Regions from separate parts of the Streptomyces sp. NPDC058257 genome, predicted to be linked through region 1. Evidence: riboswitches for the same ligand, from Rfam matches in the RefSeq annotation. Region 1 holds a riboswitch; the other holds the start of a gene.

What was found. A riboswitch is a leader RNA that binds a small molecule or an ion and turns the genes downstream of it on or off. The one in region 1 is predicted to bind ZMP and ZTP.
Region 2: it holds a riboswitch for ZMP and ZTP, as region 1 does, so the genes downstream of both, glyA (serine hydroxymethyltransferase) here and ACFVXC_RS35020 (bifunctional 5,10-methylenetetrahydrofolate dehydrogenase/5,10-methenyltetrahydrofolate cyclohydrolase) in region 1, are expected to answer to the same signal.

What each region holds. Positions count from the first base shown of each region.
Region 1 covers NZ_JBHVXJ010000021.1:155,251-159,424, forward strand. The annotation lists gene ACFVXC_RS35015 (DMT family transporter) at 1-724, shown strand, start outside; gene ACFVXC_RS35020 (bifunctional 5,10-methylenetetrahydrofolate dehydrogenase/5,10-methenyltetrahydrofolate cyclohydrolase) at 751-1,611, opposite strand; ZMP/ZTP riboswitch at 1,633-1,718, opposite strand; gene ACFVXC_RS35025 (DMT family transporter) at 1,902-2,948, shown strand; gene ACFVXC_RS35030 (2OG-Fe(II) oxygenase) at 2,843-3,625, shown strand; gene ACFVXC_RS35035 (2OG-Fe(II) oxygenase) at 3,716-4,174, shown strand, end outside.
Region 2 covers NZ_JBHVXJ010000003.1:602,757-606,930, forward strand. The annotation lists gene trpS (tryptophan--tRNA ligase) at 1-729, opposite strand, end outside; gene glyA (serine hydroxymethyltransferase) at 884-2,179, opposite strand; ZMP/ZTP riboswitch at 2,222-2,313, opposite strand; gene rocD (ornithine--oxo-acid transaminase) at 2,425-3,627, shown strand; gene ACFVXC_RS11770 (SAM-dependent methyltransferase) at 3,677-4,174, opposite strand, start outside.

The DNA of each region.
Region 1 (4,174 bases):
TGTCGTGGCCGTGCGGCAGTGGGTCGCGGGAGCCGTGCTCCTGACGGTGGGCAGGCCCAGGATACGCGCCTTCACCTGGCGTCAGTGGTGGCCGCTGCTGTGCCTGGCGGCGGTCTTCGCCACCATGAACCTCTCCCTCTACACCGCGATCGACCGCGTGGGCCTCGGCCTCGCGGTGACCCTTGAGTTCCTGGGCCCGCTGTCGGTCGCGCTGGCCGCGTCCCGCCGTGCGGTGGACCTCGGCTGTGCGGCCGTCGCGGGGGTGGCGGTGGTGGCCCTGGCCCGCCCGCGGCCCAGCACGGATTACGTCGGTATCGCGCTCGGCCTGCTCGCCGCGGCCTGCTGGGCCTCGTACATCCTGCTCAACCGTACGGTCGGAGCCCGCCTCCCGGGCGTCGAGGGCTCGGCCGCCGCCGCGGGGATCTCCGGGCTCCTCTATCTGCCGGTCGGCATCGTGGTCCTCGCCCACCACCCGCCGACGGCCACCGCCCTTGCCTGCGCCGCCACCGCGGGCATCCTCTCCTCCGCGGTCCCCTTCCTCGCCGACCTGCTCGCCCTGCGCCGGGTCGACGCCCGCTTCTTCGGGATCTTCATGAGCGTCAACCCGGTCCTCGCGGCGCTGGTGGGCATGGTCGTCCTGGGCCAGGCCCTCGACTGGGTGGAGTGCCTCGCCATCGCGGCGATCGTGACGGCGAACGGGGTCAGCGTCCTGAGCCGTTCCTGAGCCACTCCCTTCTCAGACGACCGTGATCAGCTCAGGCCGAGCTGCCGCGTCGCCGCCTCGACCGTCTGGGCGAGGAGCACGGCGATGGTCATGGGTCCGACGCCGCCGGGTACGGGCGTGATCAGGCTCGCCCGGTCACGGGCGGTGTCGAAGTCGATGTCGCCGACGTTCCCCGGGTTGTAGCCCGCGTCGATCACCACGGCGCCGGGCTTGATGTCCGCGCCGGTGATGAAGCGCGGGCGTCCGACCGCGGCGAGCAGGACATCGGCCTGCCGCACGATCGCTGACAGGTCCGCGGTGCGCGAGTGGCAGTACGTGACCGTCGCGTCCCTGCCCAGGAGCAGCATCCCCGCGGGCTTGCCGAGGATGGCGCTGCGTCCCACGACGACTGCGTGCTTGCCGGTGAGGTCGACGTCGTACTCGTCGAGCAGGCGCATGATGCCGCCGGGGGTGCAGGACACGAAGCCGGGCAGGCCGAAGCCCATCGCCGCGAAGGAGTGCATGGTCACCCCGTCGACGTCCTTGTCCGGCGCGATCGCCTCGAAGGCGGCGCGCTCGTCGATGTGGGGACCTGCGGGGTGCTGCAGCAGGATGCCGTGGACGGTCGGGTCCTGGGAGAGCGCGGTGATCGTCGCGACCAGTTCGGCGGTGCCGACCGAAGCGGGCAGGGCGACGTGCCGTGACTCGATGCCGGCCTTCTCGCAGCGGGAGCGCTTCATACGGACGTAGGTCACCGAGGCGGGGTCCTCACCGACGAGGACGGTCGCGAGGCACGGGGACACACCGGTGCGACGGCGGATGTCGGCGGCGGTCGCGGAGCTCGATTCGACGATGCGACGGGCGAGGCCGGTGCCGTCCATCGGGCGAGCTGTCTGCGTCTGGGGCATGTGCCACTCCTGAGCTTCAGGGTGAGTCGCCCAGGCGCGCGGCATCGACACGATGTCAGGCCGCTCCCCGGTGGTGCTCCACCTCAGCGCCAGTCACGGCCCGCCTCTCAGCCTAAGGGACGGTGCGGGACGAGGGGCGCTGGTATTGCGGATGTAGCTGAGCTTAATGAAAGTTCAAATCTTGTTGCTTGTCCTTTCATGTCGGTGACGGCATCGTTCCCTGACAAGGATCCGGCCAAGGAGAGCGAGAGCGAACAGTGAATGGCGTCCCCGGAAGAACCCGGGCAGCGGTGAGAGTGGGCGTACTCGCCCTCCTGTGGGGATCGACCTTCCTCTGGATCAAACTGGCCCTGGAAGGCCTGTCTCCCGTGCAGGTCACCCTCCTTCGCTGCGCACTCGGCGCGGCGACCCTGACGGTCCTGCTCTTCGGTACGCGGGGCCGCCTTCCCCGGGGCCGTGCGACGTGGAAGCACGTCTTCGTCGCCGCCTTCTTCTGCAACGCCCTGCCCTTCGGCCTCTTCAGCGTCGGCCAGCAGACCGTCGACTCCGGTGTGGCGGGCGCCCTGAACGCGACGACTCCGCTGTGGTCCGTCCTGATCGGCCTCGCCATCGGTACGGAACGAGGCCTGCGCCCCATCCGCCTCGCCGGGCTCCTCATCGGTTTCGCGGGTACGTCGCTGATCTTCGCGCCATGGCAGCAGTCAGGCCTGACGAGTTGGGGCGCGCTCGCCATCGTGGGCGCGGCGGCGAGCTACGCCGTCGGTTTCGCGTACATGGGGCACCACCTCGTCGGGAAGGGTGTGCCCACCCTCTCCCTCTCCGCCGCCCAGCTCATGGCGGCCACGGGCCTGACGGCACTGGCCCTGCCGGTCGGCGGCCTGGAGACGATCCACGTGGATCGCACCGCGCTGATCGCCGTGGTCGTCCTGGGGATCTTCGCCACCGGCGTCACCTTCCACCTCACCTACCGGATCATCGCGGACGAGGGCGCGACCAACGCGGCGACCGTCGGGTATCTGCTGCCGGTGGTCTCCGTGGCGCTGGGCGCCATCGTGCTCGACGAGGCGTTCAGCATCCGGGTGGCCGTGGGGATGGCGGTCGTGCTTGTCGGCGTCGGCATGACCCGTCGGCGGAACGCCGTGTCCGAATGCCGCCAGCACGCGTACCCGCGGGCGGCGAACATCGAGTACGCGCGGGCCAGCCTGCCCCACGGTACGAAGGACACGGAATCATGCACAAGACCATCCTCACCCCCGACCTCTTCGGCCCCGAGCCCGGGTCGGACGCCCCGCCCCGCGGTCCGTCCGAACCGACGATTCCCGCACTCGGAGAACTGAAGTGGGCTGATCTCTATGCCCAGTTGAACGCGGAGGGCGTGGCGCTCACGCCTCCGCTGCTGTCGCGTGAGCAGTGTCAGGAGATCATCGCCACGTTCGACGAGCCGAGCCGCTTCCGCTCGACCGTGGTCATGCAGCGGCACAACTTCGGCCGTGGCACCTACAAGTACTTCGCCGACCCGGCCTCCGTCCCGCTCGTGCGGACACTGCGCGAGAAGCTGTATCCGCCGATGGCGTGGATGGCCAACCAGTGGGCCCCGCAGCTCGACGAGCGCACCTTCCCGCCCACGCTGGAGGAGTTGCTCGCCGAGTGCGCGGAGAACGGGCAGCGGCGCCCCACCCCGCTGATCCTGAACTACGGCGAGGGCGACTACGCCTGTCTGCATCAAGACGTCTACGGAGACATCGTCTTCCCGCTGCAGATCGCCGTCATGCTGAACGAGGCCGGCGAGGACTTCACCGGCGGGGAGAACGTCTTCGTGGAGCAGCGGCCGCGCTTCCAGTCGCGCGCCGTGGTCGTCAAGCCGCAGCTCGGCCAGGGCATGATCTTCCCTGTCCGGCACCGGCCCGTCCGCGGCCGCGACGGCTACCGACGTCACCCCATGCGGCACGGCACCAACGCCGTGGAATCCGGCCACCGCAACACGCTCGGCGTGATCTTCCACAATGCCCGCTGACGGCAGTGCGCGGCGTGACGTCCCCATGCCGTCAACACGCGTGATCGCGACACCCGCCTCCGATCCGCACGACCACGAAGGGTTCTGATCATGATCGACACCACTCACGTGGCGGATACCCGTGTCGGTGAACGCGTCGCCGCCGAGAACTGGGACGCGCTGACCGCCGAGCTCGACGAGTACGGCCACGCCCTCACCGGCCCGCTTCTGACCCCCGGCGTCTGCCGCGACATCGCCGCCCTGTACGACGACACCGACCGCTTCCGCGCGACCGTCGACATGGGCCGCTACCGCTTCGGCTCCGGCCGCTACCGCTACTTCACCCACGAACTCCCCGATGTAGTACGCGAGTTGCGTGCAGCGTTCTACCCTCGCCTGCTGCCCATCGCCCGCGACTGGGCCGAGAAGCTCGGCAAGCCCGCCCCCTGGCCCGGGAGCCTGGAGGAGTGGGTGGGGATGTGCCACGCGGCCGGGCAGGTCAAGTCCGCCCAGATCCTCCTGCGCTACGGGCCCGGCGACTGGAACGCCCTGCACCGCGACGTCTTCGGC
Region 2 (4,174 bases), on a different contig from region 1:
CGGCTTCTCCACCGTGTCGTAGCGCACGACCGTGTCGGTGTCGGTGACCGCGCTCTTGACCTTCTTGGCGGTGGCCTTGGGCTCGTCGAGGAGGTTGATCAGGCCCTTCGGGGTGGACGCCGACTTGCTCATCTTGATCGCCGGGTCCTGGAGATCGAAGATCTTCGCCGTCTCCTTGAGGATGTACGCCGCCGGAACGGTGAACGTCTCACCGAAGCGGCCGTTGAAGCGCTCCGCGAGGTCACGGGTCAGCTCGATGTGCTGGCGCTGGTCCTCACCGACGGGAACCTGATTCGCCTGGTAGAGCAGGATGTCCGCGACCTGGAGGACCGGGTACGTGAAGAGGCCCACGGAGGCGCGGTCGGCACCCTGCTTGGCCGCCTTGTCCTTGAACTGCGTCATGCGCGACGCCTCACCGAAGCCCGTGAGGCAGTTCATGACCCAGCCGAGCTGGGCGTGCTCGGGGACGTGGCTCTGGACGAAGAGCGTGCAGCGCTCGGGGTCGAGTCCCGCGGCGAGGAGCTGGGCGGCGGCGAGCCGGGTGTTGGCGCGCAGCTCGGCCGGGTCCTGCGGGATCGTGATCGCGTGCAGGTCCACCACCATGTAGAAGGCGTCGTGAGACTCCTGCAGCGCCACCCACTGGCGGACCGCGCCAAGGTAGTTGCCGAGGTGGAACGAGCCTGCGGTGGGCTGGATTCCGGAGAGCACGCGAGGACGATCAATGGCCATGGGGCTCATTCTCTCAGGTGACTCTCATAGCTCGGAAACAGTCGTGTGACGGGTGTGCCGCGATCTTGTGATCCGGCGCTTCGGCGTTCAGTCCGTTGCTGCTGTTCCCCGTCTCCGATGAGACGAGGAACACAGTGCGTTCAGGGGCCGCGGCTCAGTGGGCGGGCAGGCCCGGAGCGGGATGGGCTGCCATCAGGTCGGCGACCTCGGACCGGATCTTCGTCAGGGCGTCCTCGTCGCCGGCGCGGGCCGCGGCGACGCCCCGGTCGATCCAGTCGGCGACGGTCGGCATGTGCTGCGTTCCCAGGCCCCGGGAGGTGAGCGAGGGGGTGCCGATGCGGACGCCGGAGGGGTCGAACGGCTTCCTCGGGTCGTAGGGCACGGTGTTGTGGTTGACGACGATCCCGGCCCGGTCCAGGGCCTTGGCGGCGACCTTGCCCGGTACGTCCTTGGGGGTGAGGTCCATCAGGATCAGGTGGTTGTCGGTACCGCCGGAGACCAGGTCGAAGCCGCGGTCGAGCAGGGCTTGGGCGAGTGCCCGCGCGTTGGCGACGACGGCGTGGGCGTAGTCGCGGAAGGAGGGCCGCGACGCCTCGTGCAGGGCGACGGCGATCGCCGCGGTGGTCTGGTTGTGCGGACCGCCCTGCAGACCGGGGAAGACTGCCTTGTCGATGGCCTTGGCGTGCTCTTCGCGGGACATCAGCATCGCGCCGCGCGGGCCGCGCAGGGTCTTGTGGGTGGTCGTGGAGATCACGTCGGCGTACGGCACCGGTGAGGGGTGGGCGCCGCCCGCGATCAGGCCCGCGATGTGCGCGATGTCGGCGACGAGGACGGCCCCCGCCTCGCGGGCGATCTCGGCGAAGGCGGCGAAGTCGATGGTGCGGGGGAGTGCGGTGCCACCGCAGAAGATCAGCTTCGGGCGCTCCTTGAGGGCGAGGTCGCGCACCTCGTCGAAATCGATCAGGCCGGTGTCATGGCGGACGCCGTACTGGACGCCGCGGAACCACCTGCCCGTGGCGGAGACGCCCCAGCCGTGGGTGAGGTGGCCGCCCATGGGCAGGGCCATGCCCATCACGGTGTCGCCGGGCTCGGCGAAGGCGAGGTAGACGGCGAGGTTGGCCGGGGAGCCGGAGTAGGGCTGCACGTTCGCGTGCTCGACGCCGAAGACGGACTTGGCGCGGGCGACGGCGAGGCGCTCGACGGGGTCGATGTTCTGCTGGCCCTCGTAGTAGCGGCGGCCAGGGTAGCCCTCGCTGTACTTGTTCTGAAGGACCGTGCCGGAGGCTTCGAGGACGGCCGTGGAGACGTAGTTCTCGCTGGGGATCAGGCGCAGGGTGTCGGCCTGGAGCTGCTCCTCGGCAGCGATGAGAGCGGCAAGTTCGGAGTCCTCGGCGGCGAGCGCGGGATGGCTGAGGGTGTTCGGGAGATCCGGGGAAAGGGGGCGGTTCATACGGCGTCCTCCGGGGCGAGCGGTCAGTGTCCGGTCGTGGTCCCGGGGTGCCCAGGCGGTCGGCACCTCGAAGGGTTCTGCCTCGCACGGCTCCCCCGGGGTCCGTTCCCCGCGCGCCAGTCGCCGTGCTGTAGCGGCCAGCCTAGCGGGCACGCCGCCGCGGCGGGTTTCTTCGTCCGCGATCCGAGCGACGATAGAAACAGGGCACCACACCCGCCCGCCGCCGCAGGACGAACGGAGACCCCGTGTCGACTACCGAAGAGTTCATCACCTCGGCCGAAGCCCACAGCGCGCACAACTACCACCCGCTGCCCATCGTGGTCGCGTCGGCCGACGGCGCCTGGATGACGGACGTCGAGGGGCGCCGCTACCTCGACATGCTCGCCGGGTACTCGGCCCTGAATTTCGGGCACGGCAACCGCCGTCTGATCGACGCGGCCAAGGAGCAGCTGGAGCGGGTGACGCTCACATCGCGGGCCTTCCACCACGACCGGTTCGCCGAGTTCTGTACACGCCTCGCCGAGCTGTGCGGCAAGGAGATGGTGCTGCCGATGAACACCGGCGCCGAGGCGGTGGAGACGGCCGTGAAGACCGCCAGGAAGTGGGGGTACCAGGTCAAGGGCGTGCCCGACGGCAGGGCGAAGATCGTTGTCGCGCGCGACAACTTCCATGGGCGGACCACGACCATCGTCAGCTTCTCGACGGACGCCGAGGCGCGGGCGGACTTCGGTCCTTACACGCCGGGATTCGAGATCGTGCCGTACGGCGACCTGACGGCGATGCGGGCCGCGGTCACGGAGAACACCGTGGCCGTGCTCCTTGAGCCGATCCAGGGCGAGGCGGGGGTCCTCGTACCCCCGGCCGGATATCTCGCGGGCGTACGGGAGTTGACGCGGGAGCGGAACGTCCTCTTCATGGCGGACGAGATCCAGTCGGGGCTCGGCAGGACGGGCAGGACGTTCGCGTGCGAGCACGAGGGCGTGGTGCCGGACGTGTACATCCTGGGCAAGGCGCTCGGCGGGGGCGTCGTGCCGGTGTCCGCGGTGGTGGCGGACGCGGATGTCCTCGGCGTGTTCAAGCCGGGTGAGCACGGCTCGACGTTCGGCGGCAATCCACTGGCGTGCGCGGTGGCCCTTGAGGTCGTCGCGATGCTGAGCTCGGGCGAGTTCCAGCAGCGGGCCACCGAGCTGGGCGAGCATCTGCACGCCGAACTGGGACTGCTCGCCGGGACGGGCGCGGTGACACAGGTGCGGGGCCGCGGGCTGTGGGCGGGCGTCGACATCGACCCGTCGCACGGCACGGGCCGCGAGATCTCGGAGAAGCTGATGGGCCGGGGTGTCCTCGTCAAGGACACCCACGGCTCGACGATCCGGATCGCTCCGCCGCTGGTGATCAGCAAGGAGGACCTGGACTGGGGGCTTGACCAGCTGCGGGGGGTGCTGGCGTAGTTCCGGGGGGGGGGGGCTGGCGTAGTTCCGGGGGTGATCCGGTCCGGGGTCAGTGCTTGACTCCGACCCCGCCGAACATGGCCACGTCCTCGACGCCGGGTGCGGTCTCCGTGCGCCAGCGGTTGCACGACACCACGCCGGGTTCCAGGAGGTCCAGGCCCTCGAAGAACGCGGCGACCTGCCCGGGGGCGCGCTGCGTGAGCCTGGGTGTGCCGTTCTCGTTCCAGAACGCCACCGCCTCGTCCACGTCGGGCATCTCCGGGCTTGTGATCGTGTGCGAGAGGACCAGGTGGCTGCCGGCCGGCAGCGCGTCGAGCAGGCGGCGCACGATGCCGTACGCCTCGGAGTCGTCCTCGATGAAGATGACGACTCCGAGCAGGATCAGCGCCACCGGCTGGTCGAAGTCCAGGGTCTTGGCCGCGTGTTCGAGGATCGCCTCCACATTGCGCAGATCCTCGTCGAGGTAGTCGGTGCTGCCCTCGGGGGTACTGGTGAGCAGGGCGCGCGCGTGGGTGAGGACCAACGGGTCGTTGTCCACGTAGACGAC